3 regions of the Massilia scottii genome follow, and region 2 is predicted to be linked to each of the others. Evidence: riboswitches for the same ligand, from Rfam matches in the RefSeq annotation. Region 2 holds a riboswitch; each other region holds the start of a gene.

Region 1 (2,261 bases), on a different contig from region 2:
TGATATTCGTGCACGTTCCAGCGCGCCCTGGCGGCGCCGCGTTCGCCAGGCAGTTCCAGCACCCCGATCTTGGGGAACCACTGGCCCACCAGGTGAAAGCTGCCGACATGGCCGGTACTGGCCACCACGCGCGGCAATTGGGTCAGGAAGGTGATATCGAAGCTGGTGGAAGCGCCTGGCGCCACCGGCGCCGGCAGGTCGAAGCGCACCACCGTCTCGTCGGTGGCGGGGCCGTTGTCGGGGTGGACGAACGACCAGTCGACCCTGGCACCGCCCTGGGTCACGCTGCGCAGGGTGATATGGCCCCATTCGCCGGGGGCGATGGTGGCGTTGTAGCCGGATTCGCGCTGCTCGGTGAAGAAGGTGCTGCCGGCGCTTTTGAAGGCGTTCATGTACAGGTGCAGGTAGACGCTGCGCACGGTCTCCTTGCTGCGGTTGCGCCAGGTGAGTTTCTGCTTGCCGTCGACCGTGTGCGCTACCGGGTCGAGCGTCGCTTCGATCCGGTAGTCGACCACGCGGTCCGACAGGGTCGCTTCGCTGCCGCTGCGCGGCCCGCCCCACGCGTCCGGGGAGCTCGGCACGCTCACCGCGCTGGCCGAGGGCATGGCGAAGCCGATGCCGACGTCGGTCACCGGTTCCGGAATCGGCGTGATGGTGATGTCGGCCTGCGCCATCAGCTCGGCCCCCGCGACGGCGGCTGCCGCCAGCAGGAGCGCCCTCTGGGCCATGGTTCGGGTACGCGCTTGCATGCATTCTCCTGCGCCGCCGGGCGCTTCGATTGGTAACAGGTCTGGCTGGTGGGCAGCCGGCCGCACAGCATGCCACAACGCCCGCCGGGCCGCGGTCCGGATGGCGACTCCGATTATAATGGCGCAGTTTTGGTGCCCGCCCGCGTCTTCACGCCGGCAGTTAAACGGGAAACACGCAGTGTGCTGCCCCCGCAACGGTACTGCAAGCCGTCGTTACTGACGTCGTGCGAGCCCGGATACCGGCCAAAACAGGTGGACATGATGCCGCGCAGCGCGCCTCTGTCCGTGCAATCCGGCTTGCGGGGACGCAGGCCCGGACTCTATTTTCTGAAGACGACATCATGATTTCTGCAGTATCGCCGCGCCGTGCGCTCTCCGCCAGGCCGCTCGCGCTGGTTTCCGCCCTGTCCCTGTGTTTCATGTCCAGCGCCGCGCTGGCCGCCGATGGCCAGGCCCAGGCCCAGGCCCAGACCCTGCCCGCCGTGACCGTGACCGGCGCCCGCTTTGCCAGCGACCCGGCGCTGGCCCCGATCGGCGCGACCGTCATCAGCGCCGACGACATCCGCCGCGCCGGCGCGGCCGACGTCAACCAGGCCATCCGCCAGATCGGCGGCGTGTACGGCCGCCAGAGCCTGGACGGCTCGCCCGATTTCAGCCTCGACCTGCGCGGCTTCGGCACCAACAGCAGCCAGAACATGGTGGTCACCCTGGACGGCGTGCGCATGTCCGAAAGTGAATTGAGCAATGCGACCCTGTCGTCGATCCCGATCGAGACCGTCGAGCGCATCGAAATCATCCGCGGCGGCGCCAGCGTGCTGTATGGCGAAGGCGCCACCGGCGGCGTGATCCACATCGTCACGCGCCGTCCCGAGGCCAATGGCGGGCGCGGCATGCTGCGCGCCGAAACCGGTCAGTTCAACCTGCGCGACCTGCGCGCCGCCGTGGCCCGGTCATGGAACGGGTTCGCGCTCGACGCCTCGGTCGGCAGCCAGCGCACCGACAATTACCGCGACCATAACAGCTTCGAGCTCGATACCTTCAGCGGCGGCGCCCAGTGGGCATACCAGGGTGGCCGCACCGGCCTGCGCTACGACCGTGCGCGCCAGGAATCGGAATTGCCGGGCGCCCTGAGCATGCAACAGTTCCGCGACAACCCGCGCCAGGCCAGCACGCCAGACGATGTGGGCTCGCTCGATTCGGACCGCCTGACCGCGTTCGTGGAGCAGCGCGTCGGCAGCGTCGACCTGGCCGCCGAACTGTCGCGCCGCGAGCGCACGGTCCGTTCCACCTATTTCTACACCTTCGAGGGCGTGCGCGCAGCCTCGAAGTCGACCTACGACAGCGCCCAGACCCAGTTCTCGCCGCGCCTGCGCCACCTTGCGCACATGGGCGGCATGCTCAATGAGCTGGTGGCCGGCGTGGACCTTGTGAAGTGGTCGCGCGTGACCGATTCGGACTACTCGAACGCCGACGCCACGCAAAAATCGCGGGCGCTGTACGTGCGCGATGAAC
Region 2 (2,261 bases):
AGACGCAGGGCGACACGATCAACAGCTTCGCGGCGCCCGCCCGCACCCTGTTCGACCTGGCGCTGCGCTACGACCTGGGCCGGCTGGGCATGAACGACTGGATGGCCGAACTGCACGTGAACAATGTGGCGGACAAGGAGTATGTCGCCTCCTGCTTCGCCGCCCACAGCTGCTATCTGGGCCTCTCGCGCTCGGCACGGGCGACCTTGAAATACAACTGGTAAGCGCCAGTTTGCGCACTTCATTGCCCATGATGCGGCAATGAGGCGCGCCAGGCTGTCCGGCGCCGGCCGGCAAGCGTAGCGCTTCCTCGGGCCCGGCCTGTCACTGCATATTGAAACGTTGCCAAATACATCAGCAGCCGTTATGATTGCCACGTTTTGGTGCTCGCGGCCTTGTTCTGAAGGCCGCAGTTAAACGGGAAACACGCGCTGGCATGCCAGCGGCAAACGTGTGCTGTCCCCGCAACGGTAAAACAGGCGCCGCATGTCGTGCAACGACGTGCGGCCGGTTGTCTCTTTGGTCCACTGTGCCGCCGGCATGGGAAGGCGAGGCAATCTGACCTGTCAGCCCGGATACCGGCCAGGACGCATGGAAGCAAGCGGCCGGGAATTGTCGTGTTTGTGGATCGCCTGGGACCGCGCTTAACGCCGCCGCTCCCTCATCTCCATCGACTCTCGCGCCTCTGTCGGCCGCAGCTTCTTTTTTCTCGGTGCACGGGGATGTGCGCCGTACAAAACAAGCGGACCGGCCTGTCCGGTCTTAACCGAGAGTACCCGTGAAAAATACCACCCCTGCCCCGTCGCAACGCGGGCTGCGCCTGCTGTCGCCAATGCTGCTGCTGGCCATGCCCGCCTTTGCCAACGCCACCGTCGACGGCGATACCCCATCCCCCGTCCAGCAAGTGCGCGTGTCCGCCAGCCTGATACCGCTCGGCGTCGCCGATTCGGCCAACCAGGGCACCGTGACCGCCAGGCAGCTCGAAAACCGTCCCTTGCTGCGCACAGGCGAGCTGCTTGAAGCGGTGCCAGGCCTGATCGTGACCCAGCACGCCGGCGACGGCAAAGCCAATCAATATTTCGCGCGCGGATTCAATCTCGATCACGGCACCGATTTCCGCACCACGGTCATGGGCATGCCGGTCAACTTGCCGACCAATGCGCACGGCCAGGGCTATTCGGACCTGAATTTCCTGATTCCGGAGCTGGTCAGCACCATCGCGTATAAAAAAGGCACCTATTACGCGGAGGAAGGCGATTTTTCCGTCGCCGGCGCAGCCGCTTTCGACTACGTGCGGCACATGGAGCAAGGCTTGCTGAGCCTGGAGGCCGGCCAGAACCGCTTCAGCCGCGCGCTGCTCGCCAACGCCACCCCGCTCGCCGCCGGTACGCTGCTGTACGCCCTCGAACGCGCGGGCCAGGATGGTCCCTGGGAGACGCCGGAAGACTACAAGCGTGTCAACGGCGTGCTGTCGTACAGCTGGCGGCGCGGCGACGACGATGTGCGGGTGACGGCGATGGGCATGCATTCGTCGTGGACGTCGACCGATCAGGTGCCGCAACGCGCGCTCGACGCCGGGCTGATCGGCCGCTATGGCACGCTCGCTCCCACGGATGGCGGCGACACCTCGCGTTACAGCCTGTCGGGCGAGTGGCGCCGCCAGTACGGCACGGGCAGCGCCAGGGCCAATGCCTACATCATCGCATCGCGGCTCGACCTGTTCAGCGACTTTACCTATGCACTGGACGATCCGGAGCACGGCGACCAGTTCCACCAGGCGGAAAGCCGGCAGATTCTCGGCCTGGACGCGCAGCGCGCATGGCGCCACGCCCTGGGCCCCTTCGCTTCCGAGACAGCGTTCGGCGTTCAGCTGCGCCAGGACAGGCTGGCCCCGGTCGGCCTGTATTTGAGCCAGGCGCGCCAGCGCCGCTTGAGCGTGCGCGAGGACAGGGTCAAGCAGCGCAGCGGCGCGCTGTACCTGTCCAATAGCACCGTCTGGGCGCCATGGCTGCGCACTGTCGCCGGGCTGCGCGCCGACCGCTACGGGTTCGATGTCCACAGCGACACGGGCGCCAACTCGGGCAAGGTGAATGCCGGCATCACCAGTCCGAAGTTCACGGCGATTTTCACGCTGGGGAACAATGCGGAGATGTACCTGAACTGGGGACGGGGCTTCCACAGCAATGACGCGCGTGGCGTGACCGGCACCGTCGATCCCAGGACCGGCCTGGCGGTGGACGCCGACGGTGCGGACATCAAGC
Region 3 (2,261 bases), on a different contig from region 2:
GATCTTGTTGCCGTACTGGGTGCTGTCGTCGCGCCGCGCGCTGGCGCTGGCCAGATGGTTGCCGCGCTTGAGCGAGTAGGCGGCAGCCACGGAATTGGTCGCGCGGCTGGTGTTCAAGGCGCGCGTGGTGTCGGCGAACACGTCTTCCACCCGGCGTTCCAGAACCAGTTGCAGCAGGTCGCTGCCCAGGGCGATGTCGTTCTGCATGCTGTAGGCGTGCAGGCGCGTGTCGATACGGTTGCTGCTCGTCGCACTGGTGAAGTTGACCGATTTGTCGTCGGCCTCGGATGCCTGCAGGCTGACTTTCCAGTTGCGCGTGATCTCGTGTTTCGAGTACACGGCGATGTTGTCCATGTTCTGCACGCTGCGCACGTCGAAGGGACCTGCGCCCGCATCGTACTGCGACTTGAGATGGCTGTGCAGGTACAGCAGGCCCGCTTCGTGGCCCTTGGCCAGCACGATGCCCAGCTGGCCGGTGGCGCTGTCGCGCGCATAGCCGTCGTTGTCCTGATTGTAGGAGAAGTTGCCCGGTTTGGTGGCCGAGAAGCCGTCATCCTTGTCCTTCGACACACCGAAGGCGTAGCTGATGCTGTTCTCGCCTTCGCTGGCGCCGGCCACGCCGAACGCCATCGAGCGCGCCTTGTCGCTGCCCGCTTCAACGGCGGCCGTGACGTTTGGCGCTCCGGCGCCGCGCCGGGTGAAAATCTGCACCACGCCGCCGATGGCGTCGGCGCCATACATGGTGGCCAGCGGGCCGTAGACGATTTCGATGCGGTCGACGTTCGCCAGCGGCAGCGTGGCCCAGTTGGCGATGCCGATCGTGGACGAGCCAATGCGCACGCCGTCGACCAGCACCACGGTCTGCTTGGCGTCGCCGCCGCGGATGAACACTTGCGATGCGGTGCCCGGACCGCCGTTACGCGTGATCTCGATGCCGCGCTGCTTTTGCAGCAGTTCGACCACGCTGCTTGCGCCCGAGCGGGCGATGTCAGTGGCGCTGATCAGCACATGGTCGCTCAGCACGTCGCTGGATGGCTGCGGCGCGCGCGTGGCGGTGATGATGACGGCGGCAACGGCCGTATCGGCGGCGCTGTCGGCCAGGGCATAAGGGGAGGTAAAAGCTAGCGCGAGCGACGTCAGGGCCGCGTGGCGTACAACAGGAAAGGTCATGACAAATCTTCAGTGAGTGCGATTGCGAGCAACCGGCCGACGTCCCCGTTGGCCAGATTGAAAAGGAACGCGCAAATCCTGCACGTTCCCACCTGTCCTGGCCGGTATCCGGGCTGGCAAATGCGGCCGTCTCACCTTCCCATGCCAAATGCACAGTGGTCGTTCGAGGCGGCTCGTCGCCATGTCAGCGACATTTGCTTACCGTTGCGGGGGCAGCACACGTTGGCCTGTTGCAGGCTTCGTGTTTCCCAGTTTAACTGCGCTCATGGACATGGGCGCGGGCACCAAAACCCGATAATTATACACAGTCGATGATGACGGTCCCGCCGTAGGCGATGGCGTGGGGATGCTGCGCCGCTTCCAGCGCCATGGCCTCGGGACCCAGGCCGCGTGCGCGCGCCGACAGCAGGCGGATGGTGCCGGCGTGGCAGATGACGATGGCGCAGGGCGCTTGCGCGCGCATGCAGTCGGCATAAAACGCGGACACGCGCCGCGCCATATCGACCACGCTTTCGCCGCCGCCGGGGCGGTAGCAGGCCATGTCGGCGGCCCAGGCATCGATGCCGGCACGGTCGATGTCGTCCCAGCGGCGCATTTCCCAGTCGCCGAAATCGAGTTCGGCCAGGCGCGCGTCATACCGCACCGCCGCGCCGCCGATTGCCGCAGCCAGTATGGCACAGCGCCGCAGCGGGCTGGAAAACACCGGCGCGCCGGCGGGCAGGGTGGCGCGCAGGGCGGGCAGGGCCAGCGCCTGCGAATCAGGATCGACAGCCAGGTCGGTGCGCCCGTAGCACACGCCGGATGCTACCTGCGGCGCCAGGTGGCGTACCAGGTACAGGCGCATTCTCAGCCCCACAGGCCGTGATGGAAAAACGCCAGCAGCGCCAGGTAGATGACCACTTCGGCCACCTGCTGCACGGCGCCCAGGCAGTCGCCGGTATAGCCGCCGATGCGGCGCAGGCACTTGGCGCCCAGCCACCACGCCGCCAGCGCGGCCCCGGTCACGCTAGCGAGCAGCGCAAGCCAGGGCAGCATGCCGGCCGTGGCCAGCGCCAGTGCAGGCACGCCGGCGCAGGCGCAGGCGATGCCGA

Evidence for each region. A riboswitch is a leader RNA that binds a small molecule or an ion and turns the genes downstream of it on or off. The one in region 2 is predicted to bind cobalamin.
Region 1: it holds a riboswitch for cobalamin, as region 2 does, so the genes downstream of both, RBA41_RS18555 (TonB-dependent receptor) here and RBA41_RS03515 (TonB-dependent receptor) in region 2, are expected to answer to the same signal.
Region 3: it holds a riboswitch for cobalamin, as region 2 does, so the genes downstream of both, RBA41_RS32300 (TonB-dependent receptor plug domain-containing protein) here and RBA41_RS03515 (TonB-dependent receptor) in region 2, are expected to answer to the same signal.

What each region holds. Positions count from the first base shown of each region.
Region 1 covers NZ_JAVCWM010000012.1:211,355-213,615, reverse strand. Annotated here, with positions in the region: gene RBA41_RS18560 (M1 family metallopeptidase) at 1-749, opposite strand, end outside; cobalamin riboswitch at 863-1,011, shown strand; gene RBA41_RS18555 (TonB-dependent receptor) at 1,091-2,261, shown strand, end outside.
Region 2 covers NZ_JAVCWM010000002.1:270,493-272,753, reverse strand. Annotated here, with positions in the region: gene RBA41_RS03520 (TonB-dependent siderophore receptor) at 1-224, shown strand, start outside; cobalamin riboswitch at 365-601, shown strand; gene RBA41_RS03515 (TonB-dependent receptor) at 779-2,261, shown strand, end outside.
Region 3 covers NZ_JAVCWM010000044.1:17,958-20,218, forward strand. Annotated here, with positions in the region: gene RBA41_RS32300 (TonB-dependent receptor plug domain-containing protein) at 1-1,170, opposite strand, end outside; cobalamin riboswitch at 1,253-1,474, opposite strand; gene RBA41_RS32305 (histidine phosphatase family protein) at 1,469-2,014, opposite strand; gene RBA41_RS32310 (adenosylcobinamide-GDP ribazoletransferase) at 2,017-2,261, opposite strand, start outside.